Regions from separate parts of the Rhizobium sp. WSM409 genome, predicted to be linked through region 2. Evidence: riboswitches for the same ligand, from Rfam matches in the RefSeq annotation. Region 2 holds a riboswitch; the other holds the start of a gene.

Region 1 (7,061 bases), 740 kb from region 2:
GACAACCCTCTTTACATTCTGCTCGGAAACCCAAACTGGAAATCCTTGGAGAAAGGTAAGCATTATCCCATCGAACTCTCGTTCGACCAGTCTAAACGGACGGCTGATGGGAGAGGTCTGGATCTCGATGGCCTCAAATCATTATGGATTGATTTCGAGGATCCCGACTTGATTGAGGAGTTCGCTGGTAAACTGAGTTTCCGCGCCAGCTTTGGAGGAAAGCAGATTGTGGCTCTCGGTTTGAAAGATTCCGCCAGTGCAGCGGATGAGTTGCTCGCCTGCCAAAAGGCGGTAAACGATGCGGTCGCAAAACATCCGGCGCCGCCACAATCAAAAGATCCGTTCGAAGCAAAGCCAGGCACCCAGGCCTCGGATCCTTTTGACCTTTAGTAGATTGATGACTGGGCAAGCCCGAGGATCTACGACCGAGGGTACGGCGTCCATGCTGGTACTGACTGGAAGGCTGTAGCCGGCCGGATCCACGCGCCGTGCTTGCACCGACGAAACGACCGCGAACCTACGCTCTCAATTAAGCACGCGCAGCAGCCCAGGTGAATCCAGCGAGAAGGCGGGGATGTCGACATCGAACATCTCGCCGTCGTCCGTTTCCATCTGGTAATGGCCGAACATCAGCCCTGAGGGCGTGTCGAGCGGACAGCCGGAGGAATATTCGTAGGTGTCGCCGGGGCTGAGCCGCGGCTGCTCGCCGACGACGCCGGGACCGGTCACCTCGTCCACCTGGCCGTTCTGGTCGGTGATGTTCCAGTAACGATTGACCAGTCGAACGGCTATGCCGGAATTGTTGCTGATGACAATCCGGTAACCCCAGACATAGCGGTCGTCGTCCGGATCGGATTGCTCCTCCAGATAGAACGGCTCGACGACAACTTCGATCTCTCTTGTGAGGGCGCGATACATGCCTTGCACCTTAGTCAAGATATCTTACCCGTATCTTATAAGAGGCCCTGTCCGTCAAGAAACGGAACAATTATCATCGCTGAAATGGCTGTGATCCGAAGGGTTTTCGATCGTTAAGCCTAATTGTCAGTGTTAATTCAGTTTCGGAACGCCGCGGCGGGCAAACTTGTTCCCCCCCCCCCCTCGGTCTCACCCAGTGAGGTCCGGCACGGCCGAACCCCAAGCATGTCGCGCAAAAGTGTGCAGCGGTTTTGCGATAACGACATGCGTAAAAACAAAAACTAAAGCGCGAGGAGCGAATCTGAAAGATCGCGACGCGCTTTAGTGAGATCCGGCCGAACCCGGGTGGGGTCCGGCCGCTCTGGCTGTCGATCAGGCCAAGACCTTGTCAAGCGCCTTGGCGAAATCTTCGATCAGGTCGTCGGTATCCTCGATGCCGGCCGAAAGGCGGACCGTGCCCGGGGAAATGCCGAGTTCGGCGCGCGCCTCATCCGTCAGGTTCTTGTGCGTCGTCGTCGCCGGATGGGTGATCAGGCTCTTGCTGTCGCCGAGATTGTTGGAGATCTTGACGATATCGAGCGCGTTCTGCAGCGCAAAGGCCGCATCCTTGCCGCCCTTCAGCTCGAAGGCGACCAGCGTCGAGCCGCCGGTCATCTGCTTGGCGATGATATCGGCCTGCGGATGGTCCTTGCGGCCGGGATAGATCACCTTGGCGACCTTGCCCTGCTCGGCCAGGAAATCGGCGATCTTTGCCGCATTCTCGGTCTGCTGGCGCACGCGCAGCGGCAGCGTCTCGATGCCTTTCAACAGTGTCCAGGCATTGAACGGCGACATGGCCGGCCCAGTATGGCGGAAGTAGTCGTGCAGGTTCTCGTCGATCCATTCCTTGTCGGAAAGAACGACACCGCCGAGGCAGCGGCCCTGGCCGTCAATATGCTTGGTGGCGGAATAAACGACGATATGGGCGCCGAGCTCCAGGGGCTTCTGGAAAAGTGGCGTGGCAAAGACATTGTCGACGACGACCTTGGCGCCGACCTGGTTGGCGAGCTTGGCGACGCCAGCGATATCGATCACTTCGAGCGTCGGGTTGGTCGGGCTTTCCAGGAAGAACACCTTGGTCTTCGGCGTGATCGCCTTTTCCCAGTTCGCCAGATCCCGGCCGTCGATCAGCGTGCAGTCGATGCCGTATTTCGGCGCCAGCGTCTCGACGACCCAGCGGCAGGAACCGAACAGGGCGCGCGCGGCGACGATATGATCGCCTGATTTCAGCTGGCAGAGGATCGCCGCGGTGACGGCGGCCATGCCGGAAGCGGTGGCGCGGGCGTCTTCGGCGCCTTCGAGCATGCACATGCGCTTTTCGAACATGTCGTTGGTGGGGCTGCCGTAGCGGGCGTAGATGAAGCCCTCCGTCTCGCCCTTGAAGCGGGCTTCGGCCGCCTCGGACGTTTCGTAGACGAAGCCTTGGGTGAGATAGATTGCCTCGGACGTCTCGCCATATTGCGAACGCAGCGTGCCACCGTGGACGAGTTGGGTTGCCGGGCGCCAGGTCTTGCTCATGCCATCACCTTCACATAACAAAAAAACCGGTCGCAAAAGCAGACCGGTTTCAACCCGGTCTTTTTAGCCACTTGTTTAACGTGGCTGCAAGCCGACCGGCCAAATCACCACGGGATAATTCTGCAATACTGCTGTTAGCTGCTTGCGTCAATTCCCCGAGTTTGGTTTTGTCGGCGGCAAATGATGGATGAGGCATGATGGCTCGCGAAACGGGAATTCTGGCGGATCGCGCGATCTCCGCGCTGTTCGAAACGGGGCGTCTGATCTCCGAGCGGGAGCTGGACCGCGACCAGATCCAGCCGGCAAGCCTCGACCTGCGCTTGGGCGGCAAGGCTTTTCGGGTGCGTGCCAGCTTCATGCCAGGCCCCTCGCATCTGGTGTCCGACAAGCTTGACCGGCTGAGCCTGCACGTGATCGACCTCTCCGAAGGCGCGGTGCTCGAAACGGGCTGCGTCTATATCGTGCCGCTGATGGAGAGCCTGGCGCTGCCGGCCGAGATGTCGGCCTCGGCCAATCCGAAGAGCTCGACCGGGCGCCTCGATATCTTCACCCGCGTCATTACCGACTACGCCCAGGAATTCGACAAGATCCCATCAGGCTATTCCGGCCCGCTCTATCTCGAAATCAGCCCGCGCACCTTCCCGATCGTTGTGCGCCGCGGCTCGCGGCTGTCGCAGATCCGGTTCCGCGTCGGCCAGGCGCTGCTCGGCGAGCCGGAACTGTTGAAGCTGCATGAGAGCGAGACGCTGGTCGCCAGCAAGCTGCCGAACGTTTCCGGCGGCGGCATCGCCCTGTCGATCGACCTCGCCGGAGACAAGGACGGCCTGATCGGTTATCGCGGCAAACATCACACCGCCGTCGTCGACGTCGACAAGAAGGCCGAGCACGACCTCTTCGATTTCTGGGAGCCGCTCCACAGCCGCGGCCGCAACGAGCTGATCCTCGATCCCGATGAATTCTATATCCTCGTCTCGCGCGAGGCGGTGCACGTGCCGCCGGATTACGCAGCCGAAATGACCCCCTTCGATCCGCTGGTCGGCGAATTCCGCGTCCATTATGCCGGCTTCTTCGATCCGGGCTTCGGCCATGCGCCTGCCGGCGGGCGCGGCAGCCGCGCGGTGCTCGAAGTGCGCAGCCACGAGGTGCCCTTCATCCTCGAAGACGGCCAGATCGTCGGCCGCCTCGTCTACGAACACATGCAGGAAAAGCCCGCCAGCCTCTACGGCTCCGGCCTAGGCTCCAATTACCAGGCCCAGGGCCTGAAGCTCTCGAAGCACTTCCGCATCTGAGGCTTCCCGGCGGCCGCGACTTGACAGCGGCCCCTATCTGTTGGAAATCTCGCTTCATCGCGGGTGTAGCTCAATGGTAGAGCAGCAGCTTCCCAAGCTGAATACGAGGGTTCGATTCCCTTCACCCGCTCCATTCACCCTCAGGCCGTTCGCCGCCTTTTGAAGGCGCTTCGTGATCTTTTATGAAAAGGGTTGCGCGCAGGCATCGGCTCCTACAAGGACACAGATGGCGCCTCGGCCGCGCGCAACCCCTAGCTTCGCCTTTATCTGGTCTTACTGACGCTCATCTCAATTCCCCCCAATTGAGACCTCACGTAGTCGCCGCGGCGAAGCTTTGCGAATTCGTCGGTGGCTTGTGCCGGTGCGCTCTTGAAAACGTACCATTCACCGTCCGGTTCGCGTTTCTGATAGATCAGGCCGCCCTTCTTGCGGTGGCTGAAGCAGGTGATTGCCGTCGCCGTTCCGGTCTTGGCGTGCCAGTCGGCGTTGAAGCAGAGTTTACCCGTTTCCGTGATGAACCAGCGGCCCGTGCCGAAGGACGGCGAGCCATTTTCCCGCGACCAGGCGGTAAAGCGACGCGCCTTTGCGGAGAAGTAGCCGGCGCCGGCTTTCCACATCCAGGAATTCTGGTTGTAGAGCCGATAGATTTCCGCGCTGCTCATCGGTTTTGCGGTCTCGATCCCCGCAGGCTCATTGGTTCCGGCAGCGGACGCGGCCGTGGCGATACCGCCGGTCAGGACCACGGCCAGGAACATTTTTTGAAGCATGGACATGTTCAGGTTCCTTCTTGTTCAATTGATGCTTTCGCGGACGATCCGCCAGTCGGGGCGGCCATAGCCGTCCGGCCACGGATAGACTTCACGGTCGTTGAAGTAGACAACGGCGCTCAGCGCCGGGAACTGGGGATAGCGTTTCGTTACGCTCTCAGCCCAGTTTCGCACGAAGGAATCGCCGCCTTCGTATCCGAGTTCGGCAACCATGATGGGCTTGCCGTAACCGGCGACACGGGCGTATCCGGGCGCAAGGTGCTCGGCAAACGTCTGGTCGCGGCCAGTCTTGTCCCTGTCGTATTGCTCCAGGCCAAAGACCGAGAGCCCGATGAGATCGACGACATCGTTGCCGGGATAAAAGGCTTGAAGCCCCTCATTGCCCTTCGGTGACCACATGTATTTGGCCGTCTTCAGGTGGACCTTGCAGACCTCCACCATCCGGCGATAGGCCTTGGCATAATCGTCGCCCTGCCAATGCGACCAGGAGAACTGGCTGTCGGTTTCGTCCATTTCCTGTCCCCAGCGAATGATGACCGGACTTTTCAGCTTGGCAGCAGTCGAGCAGACGGCGGCCATGTTCGCATCGCGCGAACCGTTGAGGATGCTGTGCAGCAGTTCCTGCGAGGTTTGGCGCGAACCGGTCGACCAGGTCCAGGGCTCGACCGAGATCAGCAGGGTGCGGCCACGCGCTTGCGCATAATCGTCGGCGAGGGCGAGCGTGCGCAGATCGACATCTTCCCAGGGCAGGAAGAGGTGTTCGATCTTCGAATCGGGCGAGGCGCCTAAATCTCCGTGCGGATCATAGGCGCCGAACGTGATCGACTCCTTCGTGACGACCGGCATTTTGGTCGGCGGCGCAATGGACGATGTCGTCATTGCAAGCGGCTGCCCTTCGGCAGAACTGCCCAGAGCGGTCGGCAGGACCGCGACTCCCGACAGCAACAGGCCGGTTAACGACAACAGGGCTATTTTGGATGGGCTATGCATTGTGTACTTCCTCCACGCTCGGCCGCACATCCGGGTGAGCGGCATCCGTTCTCAGTTGGATTTCCTCCGGATCGGAAATCCATCGTGGTTTGAAGAAGATCGTGCGCAGGGCGGTCCCGCCCCGGCCTGCACCGGAGGCGGCGTAGCGCTCTTCGAACAGCTGAAGGCGGCCGCTGCCCCAGGCGAGTGCCTCGGTCGCATCCTTTCCGCGCATGATGGTTGCAGCCCCCGGCAACGCGACGAGCGCCAGAAGCACGGTCGCCATCGCCGGACGGTAGAAACGCGGGGCCGCCGCAACAGTATTCTCCTTCGAATGACGCCCGACGATGACCAACAGCAGCGCGCAGTAGATTGCGGCGTTCAGGATGGTAAAGAAGTAACCGCCCTTGGAGGCGCCGGCATCGCCGATTGCCAGGGCAGGCAATACCGCCATGAGCGCCAGCACAGCGTAGGGCGCCAGGACACGCACCGGCAGCAGATCGACTTCGGACCGGCCTTTCGGCGTGACGCGGAAATCGACGAAGGAGCCTGTCACAAAATCGTGCACCGCAGCCAGCGTGCCGGCGAGCGCCCAGGGCCAGCGGGCGAAGAGAAAGAGCATGCATTCCCAGCTCAGGATCTTGGCGTCGTAGGGGCGGAACGAGCTGCTGGCGCGCCAGCGATAAGCCATCACCACGAGAGCGATAGAAAGCGGTGCGAAATGCGCCAGGAAATCGGGATAGGTCACGGTCACGAAATTCTGGCCGCGCACGAGCGCGATGATCGGCAAAGCAAACATGAGCAACATAAAGAACGCAAAAAGCGGATACCAGAGTTGCGAAAAGAGGAACTGGAACTTGAGCCGGGCCGGCAGCCGGCCGAGGAGGCTCGGCGAGTACCGCAACAGCACCATGACCAGGCTGCGCGACCACTGGAATTCCTGCGTCACGAGATCGCTGAAGGTTCTGGGGCCGTCACCATGGGCGATGGCATCCAGCGCATGCACACCTCGCCAGCCGCCGGCATTCATCATCAATGTCGTCGAATGGTCTTCAGCCAACTCCGGACCGAGGCCGCCGATCTGTTTGAGGGCGACGGTACGTACCGCGTAATGCGACCCTATGCACATCGGCGCCAGGCCGCCATTGTAACCGGCTTGGAGCGAACCATGCATGCTGGCCTCGGCATAGAGCCTTCCACGTGCCGACCAGCTTTCGGAAGCGTTCTTGTCGCAAATGCTGGGGGCCGAGACATAGCCGACCTTTGGATCGCCGAACGGACGCAGCATGTGGAAGAGATAGTCGGGCGCGGGAACATGATCCGCATCGAGTTGCGCCACGAAATCGTAGCGGCTGTAGCCGTAGTGGTCGTAGAAGAAGGCGAGGTTGCCTTCCTTGCACCGCGTGCGTCGGGGCCACGACGTCCGATGATAATCGGATCGCCCCTTGCGGGTCGAGACGAGGACCCCGTGACGGGAGCACCAGTCGAGAGTCTCGGGGGAAGGGTCTTCGTCGGCAAGCCAGGTGTCGTGTTCCACCTCCTGGGCAAGCATTGCCAGCAG
Region 2 (7,061 bases):
GGATCGTCGTCGTCATGACCGAGGTTGGCCAGGACCTGCTTGCCGAGATCGTCGCGCAGAAGCTTGCGATCATTTCCGAGATCGTTTCCGACTGGCGACAGGAGGATGTCGAGCGCTTCGCAGCGCTTTTCGAGCGCTTCATCGGCGGCTACGAGGCGGTTTTCCTGTCGCGCGACAAGGATATGCCGGGCTGAGGCAGACGCCGGCGTTCGCCGGCCCTTCCCCTCGACCCCTCGTTTGCGCTAAGGGCAATGCCCATGAGCCAATCCACCTTCACCATTCTCCTTGGCGGCGAACTCAGCCTGACGGAGCGCCTGCGCGATGCCATCGAAAACAGCCGCTTTATTGCGGCCGATGGCGGCATGCGGCATGCGGCAGCACTCGGTATTACGCCGGAGCTCTGGGTCGGCGATTTCGATTCGACGCCTGATGATCTCGCGGGTGCATTTCCCGATGTGCCGAAACAGCCTTATCCGGCCGCGAAGGCGGCGACGGACGGCGAAATCGCCGTGGCGGAAGCAATCGCGCGGGGCGCGCGGCGGCTCATCCTGGCCGGTGCGCTCGGCGGTGAACGCTCCGACCACGCGCTTCAACACCTGTTGTCGGCCGTCAGCCTGGCGGAAGAGGGTTTCGACCTGCTGCTGACCTCGGGCAAGGAAGAGGCCGTGCCGCTGGTTGCCGGTACGATCGAACTGGACCTTCCCAAAGGCAGCCTGTTTTCCGTGCCCGGATTCAGCGAGCTGAGAGGGCTTTCCCTCGAAAATGCGCGTTATCCGCTCACGGATTTCCATCTGCCTTTCGGCTCGTCGCGCACCATTTCCAATGTTGCGGAAGGCAAGGTTCGCTTTTCGCTCCGCAGCGGCCGGGCAATCGTGCTCGCCCGGCCCTATGATCTTTCCGGAGTCTGATTTTTGGCCCCTCCCATTCTGAAACTCGACGATATCTTCCTGAGCTTTGGCGGCGCACCGCTTCTGGCCGGTGCTGGCCTGCAGATCGAGCCCGGTGACAAAATCTGTCTCGTCGGGCGTAACGGCTCGGGGAAATCGACGCTGCTGAAGATTGCCGCCGGCCTGGTCGAGGCGCAGTCCGGCGAGCTCTTCCGCCATCCGTCCTCGACGGTGCGTTATCTCGAACAGGCGCCGGATTTTGCCGGCTTCAACACGGTGCAGGCCTATGCCGAGGCCGGCCTCGGGCCAGGCGATGACCCCTATCGTGTCACCTATCTGCTGTCGCATCTCGGGCTGAGCGGCGATGAAGACCCCAAAATGCTGTCCGGTGGCGAATCACGGCGCGCAGCCCTTGCCCGGGTTATGGCACCGGAACCGGACATTCTTCTGCTCGACGAACCGACCAACCATCTTGACCTGCCGACCATCGAATGGCTGGAAGGCGAGCTGCAAAAGACGCGCAGCGCCTTGGTGCTGATCTCGCACGACCGGCGTTTCCTCGAAAAGGTCTCGACGGCAACCGTCTGGCTCGACCGCGGCACCTCGCGCCGGCTCGAGAGAGGCTTTGCGCATTTCGAAGCCTGGCGCGACCGGGTGCTGGAGGCCGAGGAACTGGAACAGCACAAGCTCGGCAAGTCGATCGAGCGCGAGGAGCACTGGCTGCGCTACGGCGTCACGGCGCGGCGCAAGCGTAACATGCGCCGTCTCGGCGAGTTGCAGACGATGCGCTCGAACTATCGCGGCCACAAGGGACCGCAGGGCACGGTGCAGGCGACGGTTTCGGACGCGCAGGAATCCGGCAAGCTGGTGATCGAGGCCGACAAGATCACCAAGAGCTTCGGTGAGCGGGCTATCGTCACGCCGTTTTCGATACGCGTGCATCGCGGCGACTGCATTGGTCTCGTCGGACCGAACGGCGCCGGCAAGACGACGCTGCTGAAGATGCTGACCGGGCAGCTTTCACCCGATAGCGGCATCGTCAAGCTCGGCACCAATCTGGAGATCGCGACGCTCGACCAGAAACGCGAGGATCTCGACCCCGAGGATACGCTTGCCAACTATCTGACGGATGGGCGCGGCGAAAACCTGCTCGTAAACGGCGAGCAGCGCCATGTCACCGGCTACATGAAGGAATTTCTGTTCCAGCCGGAACAAGCGCGTACGCCGATCAGAAACCTCTCCGGCGGCGAACGCGCCCGGCTGATGCTGGCGCGCATCCTTTCGCGCCCGACGAACCTCTTGATCCTCGACGAGCCGACCAACGATCTCGATATCGAAACGCTCGATCTCCTGCAGGAGATTGTCGCCGGCTTTCCCGGCACCGTCATTCTCGTCAGCCACGACCGCGATTTCCTCGACCGCACCGTGACCTCGACGATCGCACCCGCTGTGCCGGATGCGCCTGATGGTCGCTGGATCGAATATGCCGGCGGCTACTCGGACATGCTTGTACAGCGCAAGGGCGCGCTCGAGGAGCGTAAGAGGGCCGAGAAGGCGGCGGAGAAGCCGAAGACCCAGCAAGCAACAGCTTCAAGCAGCTCGAAGGTCAAGCTCTCCTTCAAGCAGAAATTCGCACTGGAAAACCTGCCAAAGGAAATGGCGAAGGCCGAAGCGGAAATCGCAAAGCGCGAACAGGTGATGGCAGATCCCAATCTTTTCACGCGCGATCCCGCAGCTTTCAACCGGCTTGCCGGCGAGATGGAAAAACTGCGCGGCAGCCTGACTGACATGGAAGAGGAGTGGCTGGCGCTCGAAATGCTGCGGGAAGAGCTGGAAGGGTGAGATTTTCTCGAGGCTGGAGGCTCACTTTTCCTTGATTCGTCAGTGTGTCGCCCGGCGGCATAAGGTGCCGTCCGGCAGCCGGGGATATTGCCGATCGCAATGGCGACAAGGAAAAGTCATATGTCTCGCAAGCCTTATTCCGGAATTCTCACGGCGTTTGTCGCCGGCAGCCTCATGGCGCTTGCCCTGTCGCAAGCTGCACAGGCGCAGGATGCCCAGCGCATTCGTGTTCGCGGCGCCATAGAAAGCCTCAGCGGCGATACGCTCGTCGTCAAGACGCGCGAAGGCAGCGATGCGACGGTCGCGCTGAAACCCGGCTGGAAGGTCGGCGGCATCAAAAAAGCTTCGGTCGAGGATATCAAACCCGGCGATTTCGTCGGCGTCGCTTCGCTTCCGAAGGGCACGGGCCCGGACGGGGCGATCGAGGTGCTGATCTTTCCGGCGTCGATGAAGGGAACCGGTGAGGGCAACCGTCCCTGGGATGCGCAGCCGAACAGCCAGATGACCAACGCGACTGTCAGCAACGCCGTCAAGTCCGTCGACGGCCACACGATCACGCTGACCTATCAGGGCAAGGAAAAGACCATCACGATTGCCGATGGCACGCCGATCGTGACGTTGGCGCCTGCGACCAAGGATGATATGAAGGCCGGTGCCGGCGTCGTCGTCACCGGCGAGAAGGCGGCGGATGGCAGCATCTCGGCCAGCCAGATCGCCGTCGGCCTCAACGGCGTCATACCGCCGATGTGACCAGCGGCTCAAATCCTCGTCTTATGCATGCCGACATCCCAAAACCGCTCCACATTTTTGGACGGCATGCATTAAAGCGCCGGCGCGGGCACGGCGGCAGCGCCCGCACTGGCGCTGGCGCCGGTCTGGACGGCAGGCGGCTCCTCGGATGCTGACGGCAGCGCCTGCAGATGCAGCACGCGCGGCTTCAGCGCCTCGAGATAGGCCTCGGAGCGGCCGATATAGATCATGCCGCTTTCGGGCATCGAGGTGAGCAGTTTGGCCATTGTTTCCTGCAATTCCGGCTCCATGCCTTCCAGCACTTCGTCGAAGATGATCCAGCGCGGGCGCACGAGAAGCAGCCGGGCAAATCCGATCGCTTTCTGCTGGTCGCTGTCGAGCAGCTTGTCCCAGCGGGCGCGGGTTTCGAGCCTTGCGATCAGCGAATGCAGACCAACCTTGTCGAGGGCCGCCTCGACGTCGGCTTTCTCGTAGGCTTCGGGACGTTCGGGAAAGGCCAGCGCCTCGCGCAGTGAGCCACCGGGGACATAGGCGAGCTGGGGAACGAAGAGCATGTCGTCGATCGGCGGCAGGCCTATCGTGCCGCTGCCGCACGGCCAGAGGCCGGCCATCGCCTGGAAGAGCAGCTTGCGATTGACGCTGTGATCGCCGTTGATCATGATTTTTTCGCCGGCTTTGATCACGACATTGGTTTCACGCAGACGGAAACCGCCGCATTCCTCGATGTCTTCACCGATCTTGGCGACGATCACCACGTCCTTCAGCGTCAGCGTGTCGGGCGCGGCGTTTTCATAGGCGATGCTGTCCTTCAGGTCGAAGTCCTCTTCCATCTCGACCAGCGCCTGGCGGAAATCGGTGACGCGCATCAGCGTGGCGCGCCATTCGGCGATCGGGCCGAAATTGGACACATACCAGCGCAGCGCCGTGTTGACCTGGTTGAAGGCACCGACGGACATCATCAGCTGGCCGAGGGTGAGTCCGCCGGAGAAATAGGCGGGGGCGGCAACGATGATCGGAATGACGATCACCAGCCAGCCATAGCCGGCCGAAACCCAGGTGAGATTGGTATTGGCCATAGCAAGCCGCTTGACGACTGTCAGGACCGAGCTGATATCGGTGTTGATGCGCCGACGCTCGTTCTCCTCGCCGCGGGCAACGGTAATTGCCGGCATGTTCTCATTGGCATGCATCAGCGTGAAGCGAAGCTCGGCTTCTTTCGAAAAACGGTCGGCATTGAGCTTCACCAGCTTGCGGCCGACCACCTGGCTCAGCACCGAGGCGGAAGCGGCATAGAAAATCGCTGCCCAGACCATGTAGCCTGGAATGGAGAAGCTATGGCCGCTGATGCGGAAGATGAAGCCGCTCGAAAGCTCCCAGAGCACGCCGATGAAGCTCACCAGAAGAATGGTAGACTGCAGCAGGCCGAGAACCAATCCCGTCGTGCTTTCGGCAAGGTTGCGGGAATCCTCGTGCAGACGCTGGTCCGGATTGACGCCGATCAGGCCGCTGGAGGCGAGCCGCAGCGCTCGCTTGCGCTTCAGCCACTGGTCGACCAGGTCGCGCGACAAACCTTCGCGCATATAGAGCGCCGTCATCTGATTCAGCCAGGCCTGCAGCACGTTGAGCAGCAGCAGCGTGCCGGCGATCATCGCGAAGATTTCGAGCTGGTGGAAGAATTCGCCGAGGTCGCGGCGCTCCAGCGAGTCGTAGAAAGGAGCATTCCACTCGTTCAGGATGACCTGGCCGTAGGACGTCGCCAGGATGACGAGGATCAGCACGGTGGCCAGAAACAGCACCTTGCCACGCACTTCCGAATTCCAGAATGCTGAGAACATGACGCCGAGGCGATATGTCAGGCTTAAATCATACCCTACCCTATCCTGCCTTCCGATGCCCGGCTTCCTCTCGATCTTATCTGCCATTACGCTTTTCCAAATCGCCCATGCCCCTATAAATAACATGGTGGCGTTACCGGTCTATCAACAGATTCTATCAGTCATTAAAGTGTGATGATGCTTGCATGAGTTTCTCCTGCATGTTTTCGCCAGTTGATTCGCAATCAGACTGGGTCTAATTAAGGCCTCCGTGGTGATTTGGCCGGCCGGCTTGCAGCCACGTTAAAAAAGTCGCTAAAGGGCCGCGTGCGGACCGGTAGCGATTTTTGTCGCCGCCGGTTTTTTGTTTTTGATCGAGTGACCGCAATGCCCATCAAGATCCCCGATACGCTGCCCGCCTTCGAAACCCTGGTTCAGGAGGGTGTGCGGGTGATGACCGAGACGTTGGCGATCCGTCAGGATATCCGACCGTTGCAGATCGGGCTGCTCAATCTCATGCCGAACAAGATCAAGACCGAACTGCAGATGGCCCGCCTCGTCGGCGCCTCGCCGCTGCAGGTGGAGCTGTCGCTTGTCCGTATCGGCGGCCACAAGGCGAAGAATACGTCCGAGGACCATCTGCTTGCCTTCTACCAGACCTGGGAAGAAGTAAAGCACCGCAAGTTCGACGGCTTCATCATCACCGGGGCACCGATCGAGCTTTTGCCCTATGAGGACGTCACCTATTGGGCGGAGATGCGGGAGATTCTCGACTGGACGGAAACGAATGTCCATTCGACGATGAACGTCTGCTGGGGCGCGATGGCGGCGGTCTATCATTTTCACGGCGTTCCGAAATACGAGCTGAAAGAGAAGGCCTTCGGCGTCTACCGCCACCGGAATCTGAAACCTTCCTCGATCTATCTCAACGGCTTTTCCGACAATTTCGAAGTGCCGGTGTCGCGCTGGACCGAAGTGCGCCGCGCCGATATCGAGAAATCCGAAAGCCTGGAGATCCTGATGGAGTCGAGCGAAATGGGCGTCTGCCTCGTGCACGAGAAGAGAGGCCGGCGGCTCTACATGTTCAACCATGTCGAATATGATTCCACCTCGCTTTCCGACGAGTATTTCCGCGACGTCAATGCCGGGGTGCCGATCAAGATGCCGCACAATTACTTTCCGCATAACGATCCGGCGCTTGCGCCGCAGAACCGCTGGCGCAGCCATGCGCATCTTTTGTTCGGCAACTGGATCAACGAAATCTACCAGACGACACCCTTTGATGTGGAAGAGATCGGCACCGACCTCTGACCGTTGCCGAGCGCGCCGCGAGCTGGTTCCGCCGCATTGCTGCTGCGGCTTTTCTTTCTGATCCGCCGGTTGCGGATCGAAGCAAATCCGGGCAGGTTCCTGTCCTGAACCCTACCACGCCGCGCGTCTTCGTCGGACGTGCAATGCACACTTTGAATCGCTGCAAATTCCCCAAATCGATTCCGAATTGCGGAATTTGCAGCAGAGATAGAATGGACGGACGATCATGTCGGATAAGTTGGAGCGGGACGTTTTCGGGCAGACGAAGGCGGGTGAGACCGTCTATCGGGTCGAGATCAAGGGGGGCGGGCTGACGGCCAAGATCCTGAGCTGGGGCGCGGTCATCCAGGATCTGCGTCTCGAGGGACATGACGCGCCGCTGCAGCTCGGCTTCGACGATTTCGACAGCTACCCCCTCTATTCATCCTATTTCGGCGCGACGCCCGGCCGCTGCGCC

The links. Region 2 has a riboswitch for S-adenosylmethionine ahead of metA (homoserine O-acetyltransferase MetA). Riboswitches for the same ligand answer to the same signal wherever they lie in the genome.
Region 1: it holds a riboswitch for S-adenosylmethionine, as region 2 does, so the genes downstream of both, AC25BC_RS00970 (O-succinylhomoserine sulfhydrylase) here and metA (homoserine O-acetyltransferase MetA) in region 2, are expected to answer to the same signal.

Annotation. Positions count from the first base shown of each region.
Region 1 covers NZ_CM172794.1:191,365-198,425, forward strand. Annotated here, with positions in the region: gene AC25BC_RS00960 (hypothetical protein) at 1-390, shown strand, start outside; gene apaG (Co2+/Mg2+ efflux protein ApaG) at 526-918, opposite strand; gene AC25BC_RS00970 (O-succinylhomoserine sulfhydrylase) at 1,291-2,475, opposite strand; SAM riboswitch at 2,518-2,596, opposite strand; gene AC25BC_RS00975 (2'-deoxycytidine 5'-triphosphate deaminase) at 2,670-3,764, shown strand; tRNA gene AC25BC_RS00980 (tRNA-Gly) at 3,824-3,897, shown strand; gene AC25BC_RS00985 (DUF995 domain-containing protein) at 4,028-4,537, opposite strand; gene AC25BC_RS00990 (glycoside hydrolase family 26 protein) at 4,556-5,494, opposite strand; gene AC25BC_RS00995 (glycosyltransferase family 2 protein) at 5,514-7,061, opposite strand, start outside.
Region 2 covers NZ_CM172794.1:4,254,514-4,261,574, reverse strand. Annotated here, with positions in the region: gene AC25BC_RS20960 (MarR family winged helix-turn-helix transcriptional regulator) at 1-194, shown strand, start outside; gene AC25BC_RS20955 (thiamine diphosphokinase) at 252-908, shown strand; gene AC25BC_RS20950 (ABC-F family ATP-binding cassette domain-containing protein) at 912-2,729, shown strand; gene AC25BC_RS20945 (hypothetical protein) at 2,850-3,479, shown strand; gene AC25BC_RS20940 (ABC transporter ATP-binding protein/permease) at 3,551-5,440, opposite strand; SAM riboswitch at 5,555-5,632, shown strand; gene metA (homoserine O-acetyltransferase MetA) at 5,681-6,604, shown strand; gene AC25BC_RS20930 (aldose epimerase family protein) at 6,831-7,061, shown strand, end outside.